Regions from separate parts of the Hydrogenophaga aquatica genome, predicted to be linked through region 2. Evidence: predicted binding sites of a transcription regulator. Region 2 holds the regulator's gene; the other holds the start of a gene.
What was found. Region 2 encodes FNR, which switches genes on or off when oxygen is low (the NO sensors DNR and NnrR bind a similar motif). Its sites were predicted from a motif close to TTGATNNNNATCAA; they were not measured.

Region 1: ACYVHH_RS02025 (DUF3149 domain-containing protein) is a predicted target of FNR. The motif match lies at 7,622-7,635, and genes of this name have one in related genera.

The regions. Positions count from the first base shown of each region.
Region 1 covers NZ_BAAGVK010000002.1:194,233-204,528, reverse strand. Annotated here, with positions in the region: gene hisC (histidinol-phosphate transaminase) at 1-230, shown strand, start outside; gene hisB (imidazoleglycerol-phosphate dehydratase HisB) at 227-850, shown strand; gene hisH (imidazole glycerol phosphate synthase subunit HisH) at 900-1,565, shown strand; gene hisA (1-(5-phosphoribosyl)-5-[(5-phosphoribosylamino)methylideneamino]imidazole-4-carboxamide isomerase) at 1,595-2,335, shown strand; gene hisF (imidazole glycerol phosphate synthase subunit HisF) at 2,347-3,147, shown strand; gene hisI (phosphoribosyl-AMP cyclohydrolase) at 3,159-3,560, shown strand; gene ACYVHH_RS02060 (phosphoribosyl-ATP diphosphatase) at 3,566-3,955, shown strand; gene ACYVHH_RS02055 (DUF4870 family protein) at 3,982-4,350, shown strand; gene ACYVHH_RS02050 (histidine triad nucleotide-binding protein) at 4,347-4,706, shown strand; gene tatA (Sec-independent protein translocase subunit TatA) at 4,859-5,095, shown strand; gene tatB (Sec-independent protein translocase protein TatB) at 5,163-5,657, shown strand; gene tatC (twin-arginine translocase subunit TatC) at 5,667-6,455, shown strand; gene ACYVHH_RS02030 (S1C family serine protease) at 6,452-7,591, opposite strand; gene ACYVHH_RS02025 (DUF3149 domain-containing protein) at 7,695-7,841, shown strand; gene ACYVHH_RS02020 (Nif3-like dinuclear metal center hexameric protein) at 7,875-8,675, shown strand; gene pdxA (4-hydroxythreonine-4-phosphate dehydrogenase PdxA) at 8,672-9,685, shown strand; gene petA (ubiquinol-cytochrome c reductase iron-sulfur subunit) at 9,798-10,296, shown strand, end outside.
Region 2 covers NZ_BAAGVK010000027.1:30,086-40,381, reverse strand. Annotated here, with positions in the region: gene ACYVHH_RS17600 (DMT family transporter) at 1-748, shown strand, start outside; gene ACYVHH_RS17595 (sulfite exporter TauE/SafE family protein) at 782-1,441, opposite strand; gene hemN (oxygen-independent coproporphyrinogen III oxidase) at 1,487-2,866, opposite strand; gene fnr (fumarate/nitrate reduction transcriptional regulator Fnr) at 3,012-3,737, shown strand; gene ACYVHH_RS17580 (hypothetical protein) at 3,741-4,028, opposite strand; gene ACYVHH_RS17575 (nitrogen fixation protein FixH) at 4,070-4,381, opposite strand; gene ccoG (cytochrome c oxidase accessory protein CcoG) at 4,410-5,816, opposite strand; gene ccoP (cytochrome-c oxidase, cbb3-type subunit III) at 5,869-6,777, opposite strand; gene ACYVHH_RS17560 (cbb3-type cytochrome oxidase subunit 3) at 6,804-6,941, opposite strand; gene ccoO (cytochrome-c oxidase, cbb3-type subunit II) at 6,957-7,586, opposite strand; gene ccoN (cytochrome-c oxidase, cbb3-type subunit I) at 7,600-9,054, opposite strand; gene ccoS (cbb3-type cytochrome oxidase assembly protein CcoS) at 9,124-9,261, opposite strand; gene ACYVHH_RS17540 (heavy metal translocating P-type ATPase) at 9,278-10,296, opposite strand, start outside.

The sequences.
Region 1 (10,296 bases), on a different contig from region 2:
TCAGCGCCCTGGCCGCCATGCCGGGCGTGAAACCCTTCCCCAGCCAGGCCAACATGGTGCTGGTGCGCGTGCCCGATGCCGACAAGGCCTTTGCCGGCATGAAAGCTGCTGGCGTGCTGGTGAAGAATGTTTCTAAAATGCACCCATTGCTGGCCCAATGCCTGCGCCTGACGGTGGGTACCCCCGCCGAAAATGTGCAGATGCTGGAGGCTTTGCGCAACGCCCTATGACCAACCTGCCCGCCACCCTTCCCGCATCGGCCCAGCGCACGGCAGACGTGCAGCGCCGCACCGCCGAAACGCAAATCCGTGTGGCCGTCAACCTTGACGGCACCGGTCAGTCCCGGCTGCACAGCGGCATCGGTTTCCTCGACCACATGCTCGACCAGATCGCCCGCCACGGACTGATCGACCTGGACGTGCACTGCGACGGAGACCTGCACATCGACGGCCACCATACGGTCGAAGACATCGGCATCACCCTGGGCCAGGCCTTCGCCAAGGCCGTGGGTGACAAGAAGGGCATTCGCCGTTACGGCCACGCCTACGTTCCGCTGGACGAGGCGCTCAGCCGCGTGGTGGTCGATTTTTCCGGCCGCCCCGGCCTGCACATGGACGTCAGGTTCACCGCAGGCAGCATCGGCCAGCTCGATACCCAGCTCGTGTTCGAGTTCTTCCAGGGTTTCGTCAACCACGCTGGTGTGACGCTGCACATCGACAACCTCAAGGGCGTGAATGCGCACCACCAGTGCGAGACCATCTTCAAGGCCTTCGCGCGCGCCCTGCGTGCCGCCCTGGAGCGCGACCCGCGCCTGGGCGACGTGATTCCCTCCACCAAGGGCTCGCTGTGAACCTGGCTGCACCGTTTCGAACCTGCTTTTGCCTGAAACCCATTTCCCGATGAACCGACAGACAGTGGCCGTGGTCGACTACGGCATGGGCAATCTGCGTTCCGTGGCGCAGGCGGTGATCCACGCCGCCACCGCTGTGGACCACGTGGATGTGGTTGTCACGTCCGAGCCGCAGGCCGTGCTGGACGCGCACCGCGTGGTGCTGCCCGGCCAGGGCGCCATGCCCGACTGCATGGCCGAGCTGGAGCGTTCCGGCCTGCGCGAGGCCGTGCTGCACGCCGCCGCCCACAAGCCGCTCTTCGGCGTGTGTGTGGGCATGCAGATGCTGCTCGACCACAGCGAAGAGGGCGACACGGCTGGTCTGGGGTTGATCCCCGGTGAAGTTGTGCGCTTTCGCCTGGAAGGCCAGCGCCAGCCCGACGGCAGCCGCTACAAGGTCCCGCAGATGGGCTGGAACCAGGTGTTCCACGAGCTGGGGCGCGGCCCCGCGCATCCCGTCTGGGCCGGTGTGCCCGACGGCAGCTACTACTACTTCGTGCACAGCTTCTACGCCCGCCCTGCCAACCCGGCACACAGCGTCGGTGAAACCGATTACGGCGTGCGTTTCTCGTGCGCCATCGCCCGCGACAACATCTTCGCCACCCAGTTTCACCCGGAAAAAAGCGCCGATCAGGGCCTGGCGCTCTACCGCAACTTTCTCCACTGGAACCCCTGACGCCTTGGCGTCACAACCCCTGCAAAGCCATGCTTCTCATTCCTGCCATTGACTTGAAAGACGGCCAATGCGTGCGCCTCAAACAAGGCGACATGGACCAATCCACCGTGTTCGGTGAAGACCCCGCCGCCATGGCGCGCAACTGGGTCAACAAAGGGGCGCGGCGGGTGCACCTGGTGGACCTCAACGGCGCCTTCGCCGGCAAGCCGAAGAACGAGGCGGCCATCCGCGGCATCCTCAAGGAAGTCGGCGACGAAGTGGACGTGCAACTTGGTGGCGGCATCCGCGACCTCGACACCATCGAGCGCTACCTCGACGCCGGTCTGCGTTACGTCATCATCGGTACCGCCGCCGTCAAGAACCCTGGCTTCCTGCAGGACGCCTGCACCGCCTTCCCAGGCCACATCATCGTGGGCCTGGACGCCAAGGACGGCAAGGTGGCCACCGACGGCTGGAGCAAGCTCACCGGCCACGAAGTGGCGGACCTGGGCAAGAAGTTCGAGGACTACGGTGTCGAATCCATCATCTACACCGACATCGGCCGCGACGGCATGCTCAGCGGCATCAACATCGAGGCCACCGTCAAGCTCGCACAGGCGCTGACCATTCCCGTCATCGCCTCGGGTGGCCTGTCCAACTTGGAAGACATCCGCAAGCTCTGCGCCGTCGAGGACGAAGGCGTCGAAGGTGTGATCTGCGGCCGCTCCATCTACAGCGGCGACCTCGACTTCGAGGCTGCACAGCAGCTGGCCGACGAACTCAACGGATGAACTGACGCTCCATGCTGGCCAAACGCATCATCCCCTGCCTGGACGTGACCGGTGGCCGCGTGGTCAAGGGCGTCAACTTCCTGGAGTTGCGCGACGCAGGCGACCCGGTCGAGATCGCCGCGCGCTACAACGAACAGGGTGCCGACGAACTCACCTTCCTCGACATCACCGCCACCAGCGACGGGCGCGACCTCATCCTGCACATCATCGAGGCCGTGGCCTCCCAGGTCTTCATCCCCTTGACCGTGGGCGGTGGCGTGCGCACTGTGGATGACGTGCGCCGCCTGCTCAACGCCGGTGCCGACAAGACCAGCTTCAACTCGGCGGCCATTGCCAACCCGCAGGTCATCAAGGACGCATCGGCCAAGTACGGCTCCCAGTGCATCGTGGTGGCCATCGACGCCAAGCGCCGCACGCCTGAGGAAGAGCACCGCCTGGGTGCCAACGGCCAGCCACTGGGGCCGGGCTGGGACGTGTACAGCCACGGCGGCCGCAAGAATGTGGGGCTCGATGCCGTGGCCTGGGCGCGCCAGATGGCCGAACATGGCGCCGGTGAGATCCTGCTCACCAGCATGGACCGCGACGGCACCAAGGCGGGCTTCGACCTGGCGCTCACCCGCGCTGTGAGCGACGCCATCGACATTCCCGTCATCGCCTCGGGCGGCGTGGGCAACCTCGACCACCTGGCCGACGGCGTGCAGCAGGGCGGGGCGGATGCGGTGCTGGCCGCCAGCATCTTCCACTACGGCGAATACACCATTGCCCAGGCCAAGCAGCGCATGGCCGAGCGCGGCATCCCGGTGCGCCTGTGAAAGGGCAACACATGAACTGGCTCGACGAAGTCAAATGGGACGCGCAGGGCCTGGTGCCCGTCATCGCACAGGAGCAGGCCACGGGTGACGTGCTGATGTTCGCATGGATGAACCGCGAGGCGCTGCAAAAAACCGCCGAACTGGGGCGCGCGGTGTACTTCAGCCGTTCGCGCGGCAAGCTCTGGTTCAAGGGCGAGGAGTCCGGCCACGTCCAGACGGTGCATGACATCCGCCTGGATTGCGACAACGACGTGGTGCTGCTCAAGGTCACCCAGCTGGGCCACGAACCGGGCATTGCCTGCCACACGGGCCGTCACAGCTGCTTCTTCCAGCGCTTCGAGGCCGACCCGCAGGGCGGCCACTGGCAGGCGGTCGAGCCGGTGCTCAAAGACCCCGAATCCATCTACAAATGACCGCCATGAGTGCATCCGGCGAATTGCCCACGTCCACCGACACACTGTTGCGTCTGGCTGCCGTCATCGACAGCCGCAAGCCAGCGAACGGCGGTGACCCCGAAAAAAGCTACGTGGCCCGTCTGCTCCACAAGGGGCCCGACGCCTTTCTCAAGAAGATCGGCGAAGAGGCTGGTGAGGCCATGATGGCCGCCAAGGACCTGCAGCACGGCCAGGGCACGGCCCAGGCCCTGGTGGGTGAGGTGGCCGACCTGTGGTTCCACAGCATGATCGCGCTGGCCCATTTCGGGCTGAGCCCTGCCGACGTGGTGGCCGAACTCGCCCGCCGTGAGGGGCTGAGCGGCCTGGAAGAGAAAGCCCTGCGCAAAGCCAAGGCACGCGAATCCGGCGAATAACACTGTCCAGAGCAAGGAGCCAGACCGTGGAAGACGACCGCCTGCGCAGCCTCAACACCGTCGGAACCATCAGCTACGTGCTGCATCTGATTGTGGCGGTCGGTGCGTTGATTCCGGGCGGCCAGTGGGGGCCGACGCTCCTGATCGTCGCGCTCATCCTCGATTTCGTCAAAAAAGACGAGGCGCAGGGCACGTGGCATGCCAGCCATTTCCGCTGGCGCATCCGCTCTGTTGCGTTCGCCTTTCTGGCCTACCTGGTGACGCTCCCTCTCTGGTTTCTGTTCTTTGTTCCTGGGTGGATTGCCTGGTTCTGCATCTCGGCCTGGTTTTTCTACCGTATCGTCAAAGGCATGGTCCGCATGAACGCGGGCCAACCCATGGAGTTTGCTGAATGACTCACGACCCGAATTGCATTTTCTGCAAAATCGTTTCTGGCCAGATCCCCTCAAGCAAGGTCTACGAGGACGATGACCTCTACGCCTTTCACGACATCCATCCCTGGGCGCCGGTGCATTTCCTGTTGATTCCGAAGATGCACATTCCGTCCATGGCGCAGCTGGGTGCGGAGCACGAACGCCTGATGGGCCGCATGATGGTTCTGGCCCCCCGGCTCGCCATCGAGCAGGGGTGCAATCCGTATCCAGACGGCGGTTTCCGCATCGTGGCAAACACCGGTGTGGAAGGCGGTCAGGAAGTGCATCACCTGCACATCCACGTGATAGGTGGGCCCCGGCCCTGGGCACGGGGATGAGTTTGCGCAGTCAAGGGTTCACCCTGGCTTGAAATCGCGTTGCGGCCACAGATATTTGGGACAATGGCCTGCTGCCGTGGGTGAACTGCCTGCACGGCGTAGAATCGAAAGCAATACTGGGGTGGGTTGCCCCAGGCAATGGAGTGTGTGACATGGGAACTTTTTCTGTTTGGCATTGGCTGATCGTTCTGCTGATCGTCGTGCTGGTGTTTGGCACGAAGAAACTGAAGAACATCGGGTCTGATCTGGGTGGTGCCGTCAAGGGCTTCAAGGATGGCATGAAGGAAGGTGGCAGCGACGCTGCAGACAAGCCGGCCGCACAGGTCACCCAGGACAAGGCACCCGCCGAAAAGACCACCATCGACGTCGAAGCAAAAACCAAGGGCTGATCCTGGTTCACGATCTTTGCGCGGGGCTTCGTCCCGCCACCGGTTGGCTTATCTTTGAGAGCTGTGCATGATTGACTTGGGCATTTCCAAACTGGCCCTGATCGGCGCAGTGGCGCTGGTCGTCATCGGGCCGGAGAAACTGCCGCGCGTGGCTCGAACGGTCGGCGCGTTGCTGGGCAAGGCCCAGCGCTACGTTGCGGACGTCAAGGCAGAGGTCAACCGTTCCATCGAGCTCGAAGAGCTCAAGAAGATGAAGGACACGGTGGAGTCTGCCGCACGCAATGTGGAATCCTCCATCCATGAGACGACCACGGATTTCGAAAAATCCTGGTCGGAGGCCACGGCGGGCCTGGACAGCAGTGCCTCCGATGCATTCAACCCCAGCGATGCCTACTCCATCGGCTCGCCTGTGTACCCTGAATACAGGCATCCGAAGAAGAACTTCAGGCTGAAGCAGAAGGCCGTGCCGCAATGGTTCAAGGCCCGAACCGGCGTGCGCAGCCGCGCGCTTTCCGGGGCCGCCCGCGTGGCGCGCTTCCGCCCGAAGATCAAATCGATGTAAGTCCCTTTCATGTCAGAACCCCAAGACAAGACCGACGAGCTCGCCGGTACCGAGCAGCCGTTCGTGCAGCACCTGATCGAGCTGCGTGACCGGCTGATCTATTGCATCGCCGGTATCGTCGTCTGCATGATCCTGCTGGCCATCTGGCCGGGTCCGAGCGGCCTGATCGACCTGATTGCAGTACCCATCCGGGCCCACATGCCGCCTGACGTCAAGCTCATTGCCGTGGGGGTCTTCACGCCGTTCTTCGTGCCGCTCAAGGTACTGATGATGACGGCCGTCCTGCTGGCGCTGCCCTGGCTCATCTACCAGATCTGGGCCTTCGTGGCCCCCGGGCTCTACAGCCACGAGAAGCGTTTTGCCCTGCCCCTGATCGTCCTGGGCAGCCTGCTGGCCTACATGGGCATCGCCTTCGTGCAATTCTTCGTGCTGGACAAGATGTTCGGCTTCATCCAGGGCTTCACGCCCGAGAGCGTCAACGCCACGCCCGACATCGCGTCCTATGTCGAGGCCATCCTTTCGTTGTATCTCGCTTTCGGGCTGGCTTTCCAGGTTCCGATCGTCGTGATGCTGCTGGTGCGCTTCGAAATGGTCACTGTCGAAAAGCTGAAAGCCTTCAGGGGCTATTTCGTCGTTGTGGCGTTCATCATTGCCGCCGTGGTGACGCCGCCGGACGTCATTTCCCAGCTGGCGCTGGCGATTCCCATGTGCCTGCTGTATGAGCTGGGCATCCTGGGCTCCCGCTGGTTTTCCAAGGCCACCCGTGCACCGGACGCCGAGGCGTCCGACGCTTCTTAACGCTGTGCCCTTGGCGGTGTGCGGCGCCCCGGCGTGACCTGCAGCCGAACGCGCTGGCCACGCCGCTGCACATCGATGTCAACGGCCTGCCCCGGCGTCAGTGATGCCACCTTGCTGAGCAGCTGAGCCACATCGCGCACGGGCGCGCCAGCCACGCTGGAAATCACATCGCCCGGCTGCATGCCCGCCGAGGCTGCCGGCCCGTTCTGCAGAACGCCTGTGATGATCACGCCTTCGGCGTTGTTCGTGCCGAAATACTGGGCCAGTTCCGGCGTCAGGTCCTGCGGTTCCACACCAATCCAGCCGCGAGTGACCGAGCCGTCCCGCACGATGGCCTCCATCACGCTGCGGGCGGTGGAGGTCGGGATCGCGAAGCCGATCCCCATGGACCCGCCTGAGCGGGAGTAGATGGCGGTGTTGATCCCCATCAGCTGGCCGTTCACGTCCACCAGCGCGCCTCCGGAGTTGCCCGGGTTGATGGCGGCGTCGGTCTGGATGAAGTTCTCGAACGTGTTGATGCCCAGCTGCGTGCGGCCCAGGGCACTGACGATGCCGCTGGTCACGGTCTGCCCGACACCGAAGGGGTTGCCGATGGCCAGCACCACATCGCCAACCTCCAGCAGGTCGGAGTTGCCCAGCAGGATGACGGGTAGCCCGGTGAGTTCAATCTTGAGGATTGCCAGATCGGTTTCCGGGTCGGTGCCGATGATCCGGGCACCGGCGCGCCGGCCATCGCTGAGCTGGACCTCGATTTCATCCGCCTCTTCGACCACGTGGTTGTTGGTGAGGATGTAGCCCTCGGGGCTGACGATGACGCCCGAACCCAGACCGGACTGCGGCTGGTTGTTGGGCTGGTCGCCGAAGAAGTAGCGGAACCATGGATCGCTGGGCAGGTTGCTGGCCGCCTTGCTGGTTGAAATGCTGACGACCGCAGGCGCCGCGGCCTTGGCCGCGCCGCTGTAGCTGCTGGACGCCACGGCGGGGTCGCGTTCCACGTTGCCCGATTCGAAGACAGGCACGATCGACGCGAGTGTGGGCTTGCGCTGCAGCCACTGGGGTTTGAGCGTGGCTACGACGAAATAGGCCGCCAGCAGCACCGTGACGACCTGGGAGAACAACAGCCAGTAACGCTTCATGAAAATTGGTAAAAGTATTGTGCTGGGCTCTTGACGTGGATCAACCCCACAGCCTGTGAACTTGGTTGAAATCGGGACACTATAACCACGTCCGGAGTATGGAATGAAAGCAATTGTGGACCTTTTTTCCACTGATTACGGTCTGTTGAGCCTGGGAGTGCTCCTGTTCATCATTTTCATGGCCTGGTGGTTCTTGCGCTTCTTCACGCGCAAGATGGAGGAGTCGGAGAGGAACAATCCCTCCGCCTGATGCGTTGGCCGTCAAGGGGTATGCTTGGCGGTCATGACGACCGCAACCCGCAATCCGCACGACACCGTTTCCCCTGCACGTTCCCGTGAGGAGGTGCTGAGCGCTTTCGACGAACTGCTGGAGCCCTCACGCTTCAAGGACTATGGCCCAAATGGCCTGCAAGTGGAAGGGCGTGCCCAGGTGACCCGGGTCGTCAGTGGGGTGACTGCCAGCCGTGCCCTGATCGAAGCCGCCATTGCCAAGCGGGCCGATGCCATCTTCGTGCACCATGGATTGTTCTGGCGTGGTCAGGACGGCCGCGTCACCGGCTGGATGAAGCAGCGTCTGTCGCTGCTGCTGAAGCACGACATCAACCTCTACGCCTATCACCTGCCCCTGGATGCCCACGCGGAGCTCGGCAACAACGCGCAGCTGGGCCTGAAGCTGGGCATGTCGCCGCTGGAAGGCGGGTGGGGGCGGTTCGGTGAACAGGACCTGGGATTCATCGGCACGTCGCCGGTGGACACCGCGACTGGCTTGGCCGCGCACGCGCAGCACGTGCTGGGGCGGCAGGTGACCTTGCTCGACACCTCTGCCCGTCCGATACGGCGTGTCGGTTGGTGCTCGGGTGGTGCGCACGGGTACTTCGAGGCCGCCATCGCGGCTGGCGTGGACCTCTTCATCACAGGCGAGATATCCGAGCCGCAGGCGCACTATGCCAGGGAATGCGGTGTCGCCTTCATGGCCTGCGGCCACCATGCGACCGAAAGATACGGGGCGCCGGCAGTGGCGGCTTGTGTCGCGGCCCGCCTGGGCCTGGAGCACGAGTTCGTGGACATCGAGAATCCAGCATGAAGCCCGCTACCCAACGCCAGGCGCCGGTCGCCATCACCATGGGTGACCCGGCAGGGATCGGCCCGGAAATCATCGCCGAGGTGTTCCGCCGCAAGCCGCAATGGGCTCGCGAATGCGTAGTTTTTGGTGATGTCGCCACCTTGCGCCGCGCGGCGGCCGTGACGGGGGGCAGTCTGCCAGTCGCCGTCGTGGACGGGCCGTCCGGCAACGAACACCTGCCGGAACGCTGCCTGCCCGTGTGGCCTGCCATGGCCCTGCCGCATCCCGTGCCATGGGGCCGGATTTCGGCAGAGGCGGGTGCTGCCGCTGCCCAGGCCATCGAGCAGGCCGCGCGTGCGGCCTTGCGGGGGGAGGTCAGCGCAGTCGTCACCGCGCCAATCCACAAGGAAGCGCTGGCCGCTGCTGGCGTGAACCATCCGGGCCATACCGAGTACCTGCAGGCGCTGGCGGCGCAGCATCTGGGCTGTCAGCCCGCCGACCTTCCGGTTCGCATGATGCTGTCCAACGACGAACTGCGAACGGTGTTGGTGAGCATTCACGTCTCCTTGCGGGACGCGCTGGCCGCCGTCACCCGCGCGAACGTGCTCCAGACGCTGCGCATCACGCATCGGCACCTCTGGCGGCCGGGCAGTGCACTCCGGATCGCCGTGGCGGGGGTGAATCCGCACGCTGGCGAGGGTGGCCTGTTTGGCCGGGAAGAGATCGATGAGATCGCTCCCGCCGTCGAAGATGCGCGGGCCGAAGGGATAGACGCCACCGGACCGCACGCGCCAGACACGGTTTTCATGCGGGCACGCCGGGGCGAGTTCGACGTGGTGCTCGCGATGTACCACGACCAGGGGCTGATCCCGGTGAAGTATTTGGGCCTCGAGCACGGCGTGAACACCACGCTCGGGTTGCCTTTCGTGCGCACCAGCCCCGACCACGGCACCGCGTTCGACCTGGCTGGCACCGGGCGCGCCGATCCCTCCAGCCTCATTTCCGCGATCGAGGCTGCGCTGCGTTCTTGAGGGGGGCGAAGAACGGGTGGTTACGCTCCGCTACAATTCGGGTTGACCCTCGGTGGCACATGGTGCACCTGCAGGGCGTGCAAATGTCTAGCCAAGTCATTGAAAGATCCCCATGAGCGAAGCAACCGTAGACAACGGCCGCCGAACCTGGCTGATCACCTCGTGCGCCATGGGCGGCGTGGGAGCAGCCGCTGTAGCCGTACCTTTCGTCAGTTCCTTCCAGCCGTCCGAGCGCGCCAAGGCCGCTGGTGCGGCAGTGGAAGTTGACGTTTCCGCTCTGCAGCCGGGCGAAAAGGTAGTGGTGGAGTGGCGCGGCAAGCCCGTGTGGATCATGCGCCGCACGCAGGACCAGCTGGCCAGCCTGGAAAAAATCGAGGGCGATCTGGCAGATCCCAACTCGGACCGCAAGGCCTACCCGACGCCTGCCTACGCCAAGAACCGCCACCGTTCCATCAAGCCGGAATACTTCATCGGCGTCGGTATCTGTTCGCACCTGGGTTGCTCCCCCGTGGACAAGCTTCAGCCGGGCGCGCAGCCTTCTTTGCCCGACAACTGGCCGGGTGGTTTCCTGTGCCCCTGTCACGGTTCCACCTTCGACGTGGCTGGCCGCG
Region 2 (10,296 bases):
GCCTCCCCTGTCGGCACGCACCCGAGGACTCCTGTTCCTGGAGTCCTTCCTGGGCAACTTCCTGTTTTCCATCTGCATGCTGTACGGTGTGAGCCTGACCACTGCCACCGCCGCAGGCGTGGTCATGTCGTCGATTCCTGCGGTGGTCGCCGTGTTGAGCTGGCTGTTCCTGCGCGAACGGCTCAGCGGCCGCAACCTGGCCGCCATTGGCCTTGCCGCATTGGGCATCGGCCTGTTCTCCATGGAAAAGTCCAGCACGACAACAGGCACCACCGGCAGCTTCCTGGGCATGCCCCTTGCCCTGTGGGGCAATCTGCTGGTGTTTGCGGCCGTGGTGTGCGAGGCCTCATACGTGGTGATTGGCAAGAAGCTCACCCAGGGCCTGGGTCCCAGACGCATCTCTGCCATCATCAACCTGTGGGGGTTGGCCCTTGTCACCCCGCTGGGCCTGTGGACCGCATGGTCCTACGATTTCAGCCAGATGACGCTCTCACTGTGGACACTGCTGGCGTTCTATGCCCTGGCAGCCAGTGTCTGGACAGTGTGGCTGTGGATGACCGGGCTCAAACGCGTGAGCGCCAGCCAGGCAGGGGTTTTCACGGTGATGCTGCCGGTGAGCGCCGCGGCCATCGGCGTGCTGTTCATGGGGGAACGGCTCACACCCATGCAACTGACGGCATTTGCCATTGCCCTGGCTGGCCTGTTGATCGCTACCCTGCCCTCGCGTACCGGCTCGGCGCACCACTGATCTGCCGCCGGACCATCCCAAGGCGACGAGACGTCAGGCGCACCAGAGCCCGGTGGGCTGCGTGATACCCATCCACAAGGCCCAACCCGACGTCAAGGCCAGGGCGAGCCCGGCAAGCCGTATGCCCCAACCGCCCGAGCGGGCGTTCTTGACGCGGAGCAGCAGCCACGGGCCAGCCACCAGCGACACCATGGTCCCCGAGGCGAAGGCGGCCATGATCAAGGCGCCGTCGAACGCAGAGGCCGACAGCGAAGCCACCAGCAAAGCCGAATAGAGCAGCCCGCAAGGCATGAGCGCCCATCCCACGCCCAGCACGACAGGCGCCTTGCCCCCCAGGCCTGCCATCACCGGCCTGGCCTTGCGCCAGAGCCGCTGCCCCCAGTCGTCGATGAAAGCGGGTTGACGGGCCTGCCACAGCAGAACCAGCCCGAGAAGGAGAGCCGCCACGTGCATCATGGTCCACAACGGGCGCAGCACTGCGGTCTGCTGGCCCATCCAGCCCAGGCCCTGCACGGTTCCACCCGCCAACGCCCCCATCAGGCTGTAGCCCAGCAACCGCGAGAACTGGAACTTCCACAGGGCCAGGGTGCCGCGCGGCTCGGCAGCGCGTGCAATGCCTGCGCAGGCCGCCCCGCACATGGCCACGCAGTGCGGGCCGCCGACCAGGCCCATCATGAGGGCCGACACTGTCATGGAACTGAGCATGCGGGAACTGTAGCAGCGCGGCCGGACCTGCGTTCAGATGATCTTGGAAAACCTCGCGCGGTCCTGATCCACCTGCAGGTATTTGTCGAACACCATCGCAATGGCACGCACCAGGTACCAGCCCGCTGCCGTCACCTCGATGCTGTCGGCGTTGATCTGGACCAGACCCCATTCCTGCATGGGCTGCAGGCGCTCCAGCTCGCGGGCAAAGTAGGTTCGAAAATCGACCAGATGGCCCAGGTTGATGGACTCGAAGTCGACCGCCCCCTGGCACATGATGGCCATGATGACACTGCGGCGCAGCGCATCGTCACGGTTGAGCGCCAGACCGCGCACGATGGGCAGGCGGCCCTGATCGAGCGCGTCGTAATACTCCTCCAGCGTCTTGGCATTCTGGCTGTAGGTGGCGCCGATGCGGCCGATGGCCGAGACGCCCAGCGCGATCAGGTCGCAGTCAGGCTGCGTGCTGTACCCTTGAAAATTGCGGTGCAGGCGCCCCTGACGTTTGGCCACGGCCAGGGCATCGTCCGGCAGGGCAAAATGGTCCATACCCACGTACACGTACCCGGCCTCGCTGAACATGTCCAACGAGATGGACAGCATGGACAGCTTCTCGGCCGGGCTCGGCAGCTCCGCCGTCAGGATGCGGCGCTGAGGTTTGAAACGCGCAGGCAGGTGGGCATATGCGTAGAGCGCAATGCGCTCGGGCCGCAACGCCTTGACCTGCTCCAGCGTGTGCCGGAACGACTCCGGCGTCTGCAGGGGCAGGCCGTAGATCAGATCGACGTTGACGGATTCAAAACCGATGAGGCGCGCTGCCTCGACCAGCGCGAACACCTGCTCTGCCGGCTGCACCCGGTGAACGGCTTTCTGCACCGTGGGATCGAAATCCTGCACACCGAAGCTGAGGCGGTTGAAGCCCAGGCGGTGCAGGTGCTCCAGGCGCTGCACGGTCACCGTCCGGGGGTCCACCTCGACCGAGTACTCACCGCCGGGCACGAGATTGAAATGTCTGCGAACCATGGCCAGCAGGTCAGACAGTTCGTCGTCGCTGAGGAACGTTGGGGTACCGCCGCCCAGGTGCAACTGCGACACGCTGTGTCCCCGGCCGAAGTGCTCAACCTGCAACTCCAGCTCGCGCGAAAGGTAGCGCAGGTACTCCGCCGCCTTGCTGTGATGCTTGGTGATCACCTTGTTGCAGGCGCAGTAATAGCAGAGAGACTCGCAAAAAGGAATGTGGACGTACAGTGACAGAGGCAGAGCCAGAGAACCGGCGCGGCGCTGCTCCAGCGCCTGCACATAGTCTTTCTCGGTGAACGCCTCCACGAAGCGGTCGGCCGTCGGGTACGAGGTGTAACGCGGCCCCGGCACGTCAAACCGTTGCAGCAGTTGCTCGTCGATCACATGGTTCACAGGCAATATCTCCAGATTTTGTTGAACTGTGCCGCATGGGCTGAGTCTTGCCATTGACGTGAGTCAAAGATTCCCCACAGGGCGGGCAGAATTTCGCACCTGTGAGAGCTATGGGTTAAGCTCACGCCTGCACCAGCCTTTACTTATGGATATCCAAAGCATCAAAGTCGCCTGTTCCAGCTGCAACCTTCGGGAGTTGTGCCTGCCCATGGGACTGAACGCCAGCGAGATGGACAAGCTCGACACCGTCATCTCGACCCGGCGCCGCGTCAAGCGGGGCTCGTCGCTCTTCAACGTGGGCGACAGCTTCACATCGCTTTACGCCGTGCGGTCTGGCTTCTTCAAGACCAGCATCACCACCGCGGACGGCCGTGACCAGGTGACGGGCTTCCAGATGACGGGCGAGATCATCGGGCTCGACGGCATCGTCAACGACAAGCATTCCTGCGACGCGATTGCCCTGGAGGATGCCGAGGTCTGTGTCCTGCCGTTCGACAAGCTCGAACAATTGTCCCGGGAGTTCAGCACCTTGCAGCACCATGTGCACAAGATCATGAGCCGCGAGATCGTGCGGGATCATGGCGTGATGCTGCTGCTGGGCAGCATGCGCGCAGAGGAACGGCTGGCCGCGTTCCTGCTCAACCTTGTTCAGCGCCTCCATGCCAGGGGGTTCTCTCAGTCCGAGCTGATCCTGCGGATGACCCGCGAGGAGATCGGGAGCTATCTGGGCATGAAGCTGGAAACGGTGAGCCGGACGTTCTCGAAATTCATGGACGAAGGCATCATCGAGGTGAAACAGCGCTACGTCCACATCAAGGACACGCAGGCGCTGAGCAGCATCGTCAACGCCCAGCAGCAACAGGAAATCTGAGGCTCAGCAGCAGTTCCTGGCGCAATCCTTGGGCCGTTCGTCTGGTTCAACCGGGCAGCGGTTGACCTCGAAGGGCGACTGCGACAGCAAGGTGGTGAGGGCGCTGGACGCAAAGGTCATGGCCCAGAAGAAAAAGAAGGCAACGGTATAGGTTGCCTGGCGTGATAGCTCGAGCGGCTGTCCGCCCCAATGCAGCTCACTGGGATCGACCAGTGCAAAGACCACCATCTCGATCACCCCTGCCACCAGGAAGGCAGGCCACGCGATCCACATCAATCGTTGAGCAAGCATCATCGGTCTCCTCTTGTGTGCCTGTCCAACGTCGGCAGGCATTATTCGTCTTTGGGTAGTGTAGGCGAAACCACGTGGTTTCGAGCCTTGCCCGCGGGCATCACGCTGAGCTCGGCCGCGGTACGTTCCTCTGGCGAGAGCCGCTGCAGGGCGGCTTCGTCAACCTGAACTTGCGGCTTGCGCTGCAGCACCGGATCGGGATGCCGCACGGCGAGCACGACCGTGTAAATGCCCGCCACAACGACCAGCAAGGGCCCACCCAGCACCATCCAGACGTAAGGCTCCTTGTACCAGGGGCGGCCCGAACGGGCTGGCGCGGGAGATGCCGTGGGGGCGGGGGCTGCGGTACTCATGACACGGGGCTTTCAGGCGTATGTGCGGTTAGCGAGGGATCAGGAAAACCGATTTTTCCTTGACCTGGATGGCGCTGTCACCAGCGGCCTTGATCTCGAACTGGATAGGGTGTGAACCGGGCTCCGAGCTGTTAGGCGGCACCTGTACACGCACTGCAACAGAACGGACTTCGGTGGGCAACACTTCAACAGAAGGTTCGGACGCGATGGTTATCCCGGGCAAACCCGAGACCGAGATGTCGTAATGCTGCTTTGCCTCGGTGGCGTTCATCACCTGCAGGCGGAAAACGTTTTCGATGCGGCCCTGCTCGACCATGCGCGCCAGAGCTCCCCGGTCACGGATCACGTCCACCTTGAGCGGGGTGCGCAGGAACAGGCTGACACCCAGGGCGACGCAGATGGCAAGCAGGATGCCCGAATACACCAGCACGCGGGGCCGCAGGCCACGCCTGATCATCTGGGCACGGGACCAGTTGTTCGTCATGCCGTTCTGGGTCGAGTACTTGATCAGACCGCGGGGATAGGACATCTTGTCCATGACGTCGTCGCAGACGTCGATGCAGGCGCCGCAGCCGATGCACTCGTACTGCAGGCCCTTGCGGATGTCGATGCCCGTGGGGCACACCTGCACGCAAAGTGTGCAGTCGACACACGCACCCAAGCCCAGCGAGGCTGGGTCAGCCTTCTTGGAGCGCGCGCCACGAGGCTCACCACGTTTCTCGTCGTAGGTGACGATCATGGTGTCCTTGTCGAACATGGCGCTCTGGAAGCGTGCGTAAGGGCACATGTACTTGCAGACCTGCTCGCGCATGAAGCCCGCGTTGCCGTACGTGGCAAAGCCGTAGAAGAAGATCCAGAACGTCTGCCAGGGGCCAAGGTCCCAGGACATCACCGCAGCGCCCAGTTCGCGGATAGGTGTGAAGTAACCGACGAAAGTGAGGCCCGTCCACAGGCCAAACGCGACCCACAGGAAGTGCTTCAACCACTTCTTGCCAAATTTTTCAAGGGAGAGCGAAGACTGATCAAGCCGCATGCGGGCAGACCGGTCGCCCTCCACCTTCTTTTCGATCCAGAGGTAGATTTCCGTATAGACGGTCTGGGGACAGGCGTAACCGCACCAGAGCCGGCCGGCCACGGCGGTAAACAGGAACAGCGCCAGGGCGGAAATGACCAGAAGCCCGGTCAGGTAGATGAAGTCCTGCGGATAGAGAACCAGGCCGAAGATATAGAAACGGCGCGCCTCAAGGTCAAAGAGAACGCCCTGGCGGGCGTTCCACTCCAGCCAGGGCAGTCCGTAGAAGATCAGCTGCGTGAACCAGACAAGCACCCACCGCCACTTGCTGAACAAGCCCGAGACAGAACGGGGATAGATTTTCTGTCGCGACGCGTACAGCGAGACTTCGATTTCATCGGTGCCTGCCTCGGCGGCAGGCACGGTTCTGGGCTCTTGCGAATGGGAACTCACAGCGGATCTTCAGTAAACGTACTCAGTTCTGCGGCTTGTTGGACAGGCCCCAGACATAGGCAGTCAGGACATGGATCTGCTGTTCGGTCAACTTGGCGTTCTGGGCCGGCATGACGTTGGTCTTGCCTTCGTTGATCATCTTCACCACAGCGTCCACACCCCAGCCATGCAGCCAGACGTCATCGGTCAGGTTGGGCGCACCCATGACCGTGTTGCCCTTGCCATCCATGCCGTGACAGGCGGCACAGGCACCGAACTTGGACTTGCCAAGCGTGGCCTTGACGCTGTCGTGCGGGCTGCCGGACAGGCTGAGCACGTAGTGCGCAACGTTCGTGACGTCGTCCGGCGTGCCCACGGCGGCGGCCATGGGAGGCATCATGCCCTGACGTCCATGGGTGATCGTGGTCTTGATGGCCTCGGGGTCGCCGCCCCACAGCCAGTCGCCGTCGGCGAGGTTGGGGAAGCTCTTGCTGCCTCGTGCATCGGAACCATGGCACTGCGCGCAGTTGTTCATGAACAGGCGCTCGCCAATGGCCATCGCAGCGGCGTCGGCCGCAAGCTTCTGGGGCTCCATGTCATTGAACTTGGCGTAGATCGGTGCAATGGCGTCCTCGCTCTTCTTCACCTCGGCGGCATGCTGGCCGGTGGACGACCAGCCCAGTTGGCCCTGGATGTTGCCGAACATGGGGTACAGCGCACCATACGCCAGACCGAAGATGACGGTGATGATGAAGAGATAGACCCACCACTTGGGCAGCGGGTTGTTCATCTCACGCAGGTCTTCGTCCCAGACGTGACCGGTGGTGTTGTCGTCATGCGCCTTGACCTTGGTGGTGCCGCTGATCCACAGCAGGATCAGGCAGGCAATGATGCTGACGAAGGTCAGTCCCGCCACATAAAGGTGCCAGAAATCGCTTGTAAAGTCGCTCATGATGATTCTCTTTTCTTGTTGGCTCTTTATTCATCCTTGAAGGGCAGTTGTGCTGCCTCTTCAAAGCGGGACTGGTTGCGCTTCGACCACGCCCACCAGACGATGCCCAGAAAAGTCACCAGGCTGATCACGGTGACGATGCTTCGCAGGTCGTTGATGTCCATCTCAGAGCCCTCCGGTTACTTGACGGCCGTGCCCAGACTCTGCAGGTAGGCGATCAGCGCCTGCATTTCGGTCTTGCCCTTGACCTCTTCGACAGAAGCGGCGATCTCCTGGTCGGTGTAAGGTGCGCCCAGCGTGCGCAGCGCCTTCATGCGGGAAGGCAGCGCTGCAGCATCGACTTCCTTGCGCTCCAGCCAGGGGTAGGCGGGCATGTTGGACTCGGGCACCAGGTCACGCGGGTTGACCAGGTGGATGCGGTGCCATTCGTCAGAGTAGCGGCCACCCACGCGAGCCAGATCCGGACCGGTACGCTTGGAACCCCACTGGAACGGGCGGTCGTAGACGAACTCACCGGCCAGGGAGTAGTGGCCATAGCGCATGGTCTCGGCGTGGAAGGGACGGATCATCTGGGAGTGGCAGCCGTAGCAACCCTCTTTCACGTAGACGTCACGACCTGCCACTTGCAGCGCCGTGTAAGGCTTGAGGCCCTCGACCGGCTGCGTGGTGGACTTCTGGAAGAAGAGAGGAACGATTTCGACCAGACCGCCAACGGCGATCACCAGGACGATCAGAACGATCATCAGGAAGTTGTTGGTCTCGATCCGCTCGTGGGTAAAACCCTTGGGCGCTTCGTTGTGTTGTGCCATTTTGTTGTCCTCCTCAGGCGTGAGCGGTGGCAGCGGGAATCTTGACCTGGGGCACTGCGCCTGCCTTGAGGCCTTGGCGAGCGGTCATCCAGACGTTCCAGGCCATGACGCACATGCCGCCCAGGTACAGCAGACCACCCAGCAGACGGATCACGTAGAACGGGAAGGTGGCCTTCACGGATTCGACGAAGGTGTAGGTCAGCGAACCATCGGGGTTCACGGCACGCCACATCAGGCCCTGCATGACACCGGCGATCCACATGGCGGCGATGTACAGCACGATGCCGATGGTGGCCACCCAGAAGTGCAGCTCGATGGCCGACTTGGAATACATCTGCTTCTGGCCGAACAGGCGCGGCACCAGGTAGTACAGCGAACCCATGGAAACCAGACCCACCCAGCCCAGGGCACCGGAGTGCACGTGGCCGACGGTCCAGTCGGTGTAGTGAGACAGCGCGTTGACGGTCTTGATGGACATCATCGGGCCTTCGAACGTGGACATGCCGTAGAACGACAGGGACACGATCAGGAAGCGCAGGATGGGGTCGTCACGCAGCTTGTGCCATGCACCCGACAGGGTCATGATGCCGTTGATCATGCCGCCCCAGGACGGTGCCAGCAGGATGAGCGAGAACACCATGCCGACGGACTGGGTCCAGTCAGGCAGCGCGGTGTAGTGCAGGTGGTGGGGACCCGCCCACATGTAGGTGAAGATCAGCGCCCAGAAGTGGACGATGGACAGGCGGTAGGAGTAGACAGGGCGCTCAGCCTGCTTGGGGATGAAGTAGTACATCATGCCCAGGAAGCCTGCCGTGAGGAAGAAGCCCACGGCGTTGTGGCCGTACCACCACTGCACCATGGCGTCCTGCACGCCAGCGTAGGCGGAGTAGGAGTGGAGCAGACCGGTGGGCAGAGCCGCGCTGTTGACGATGTGCAACAGGGCCACGGCGAGGATGAAGGCGCCGAAGAACCAGTTGGCCACGTAGATGTGGCGGACTTTGCGGGTGCCGACGGTGCCGAAGAAGACGATGGCATAGGCCACCCAGACGGCGGCGATCAGCACGTCGATCGGCCAGATGAGTTCGGCGTACTCCTTGCCCTGGGTGTAGCCCAGCGGCAGGGAGATGGCGGCGGCGACGATGACCAGCTGCCAGCCCCAGAAGGTGAAGGCAGCCAGGGGCCCGAGGAACAGGCGCGTCTGGCAGGTGCGCTGCACCACGTAGTAGCTCGTGGCGAAGAGCGCACAACCACCAAAGGCGAAGATGACCGCATTGGTGTGCAACGGGCGCAGACGGCCATAGGTCAGCCATTCAATGCCCAGGTTGAGCTCGGGCCAGGTCAACTGGGCCGCGATGATGACGCCAACCAGCATGCCCACCACGCCCCATACCACGGCCATGATGGAGAACTGTCTGACGACCTTGTCGTTATAGACCCCCTCCAGGGAGCCCGCTGTTGTTACGGACATACCAAACTCCTCGTAAATGTCACCACGATGCAGTATCCGACGCCATTCGGCAAATCGGCTTGACTTAGATCAATCGCCCCGAAGAATGCGTTCACCTTCGCGTTCGATGTTGTCGAACTGCCCCGATTGCAGGGCCCACCAGAACAGCCCGATGATGCCGAGCACCAGCACCACGGACAGCGGAATCAACAGGTACAGGACTTCCATTGGGAGGACCTCCTTTTCATGATTGCGGGAAAACAGGGGGCGCAGGCCAGGCGCGCGTCAGGCGCATGGCGTTGCCGATGACCAGAAGGGAACTGGCGGCCATGCCAAGGCCCGCCAGCCATGGCGGCATGAGCCCGACCAGCGCCAGCGGCACGCAGACCGCGTTGTAGGCAGCCGCCCACCACAGATTCTGCCGGACGATGGCCATGGTTCTGCGCGCCAGCAGCAGGGTCTCGACAACCTCCAGCAGCCGCCCGCTCTGGACGACGAAATCCGATTGGGCCTGCGTGAGCGGCGCGCCATGCCCCAGGGCGAAAGAGCTGTCGGCCCGCGCCAGCACCGGGCCGTCGTTGAGGCCGTCGCCAACCATGACCAAGCGGGCGCCCTGCTCCTGGAGCGCGACCACCTCGGCCAGCTTGCGCTCGGGGCTCGCCTCCGCCACGACGTCCGGTATCCCGAGTTGACGCGCGACACGCTCTGCCGCCTGACGCCGGTCACCGGAGAGCAGCCGCGTGCGCAGGCCCTCTGCCTGGAGACGGCGCACGGCCTCCAGGGCATCTTCGCGTATGCCTTCGTCCAGCACGAAAGTGGCGAGCCAGCCGTCCTCATCGGCCAGATAGGCGCAAGGCGTGCCCGGTTCGCTGCGACCCAGTTCGAGCAGGTTCGCCTCGTCGAGCCCGCAAAAGGCCGCGGACCCCAGGCGCATCCAGCCGCCCCCCGGCAAAGCAAAAGCCATCCCCTGCCCTGGCACATCCTGGACTTCCTGGAAATGGCCTGCATGGGGCCTGTCACCGGCCTCTTCCGCTGCCCGGGCAATCGCTCGTGAGACCGGGTGCAGCGACACACTGGCCAGCGGCCACGCTGCGAGCAGCGCATCCCGGGGCGCCAACCCGTCTCGAACACGGACTTCACGCAGGACCACACGGTCCCGCGTGAGGGTACCGGTCTTGTCGAACACCACCGTGTCCACGTCTGCCAGGACTTCAAAGGCCTGCAGGCGGCGCACCAATATGCCACGCTGCGCCAGCACACCGG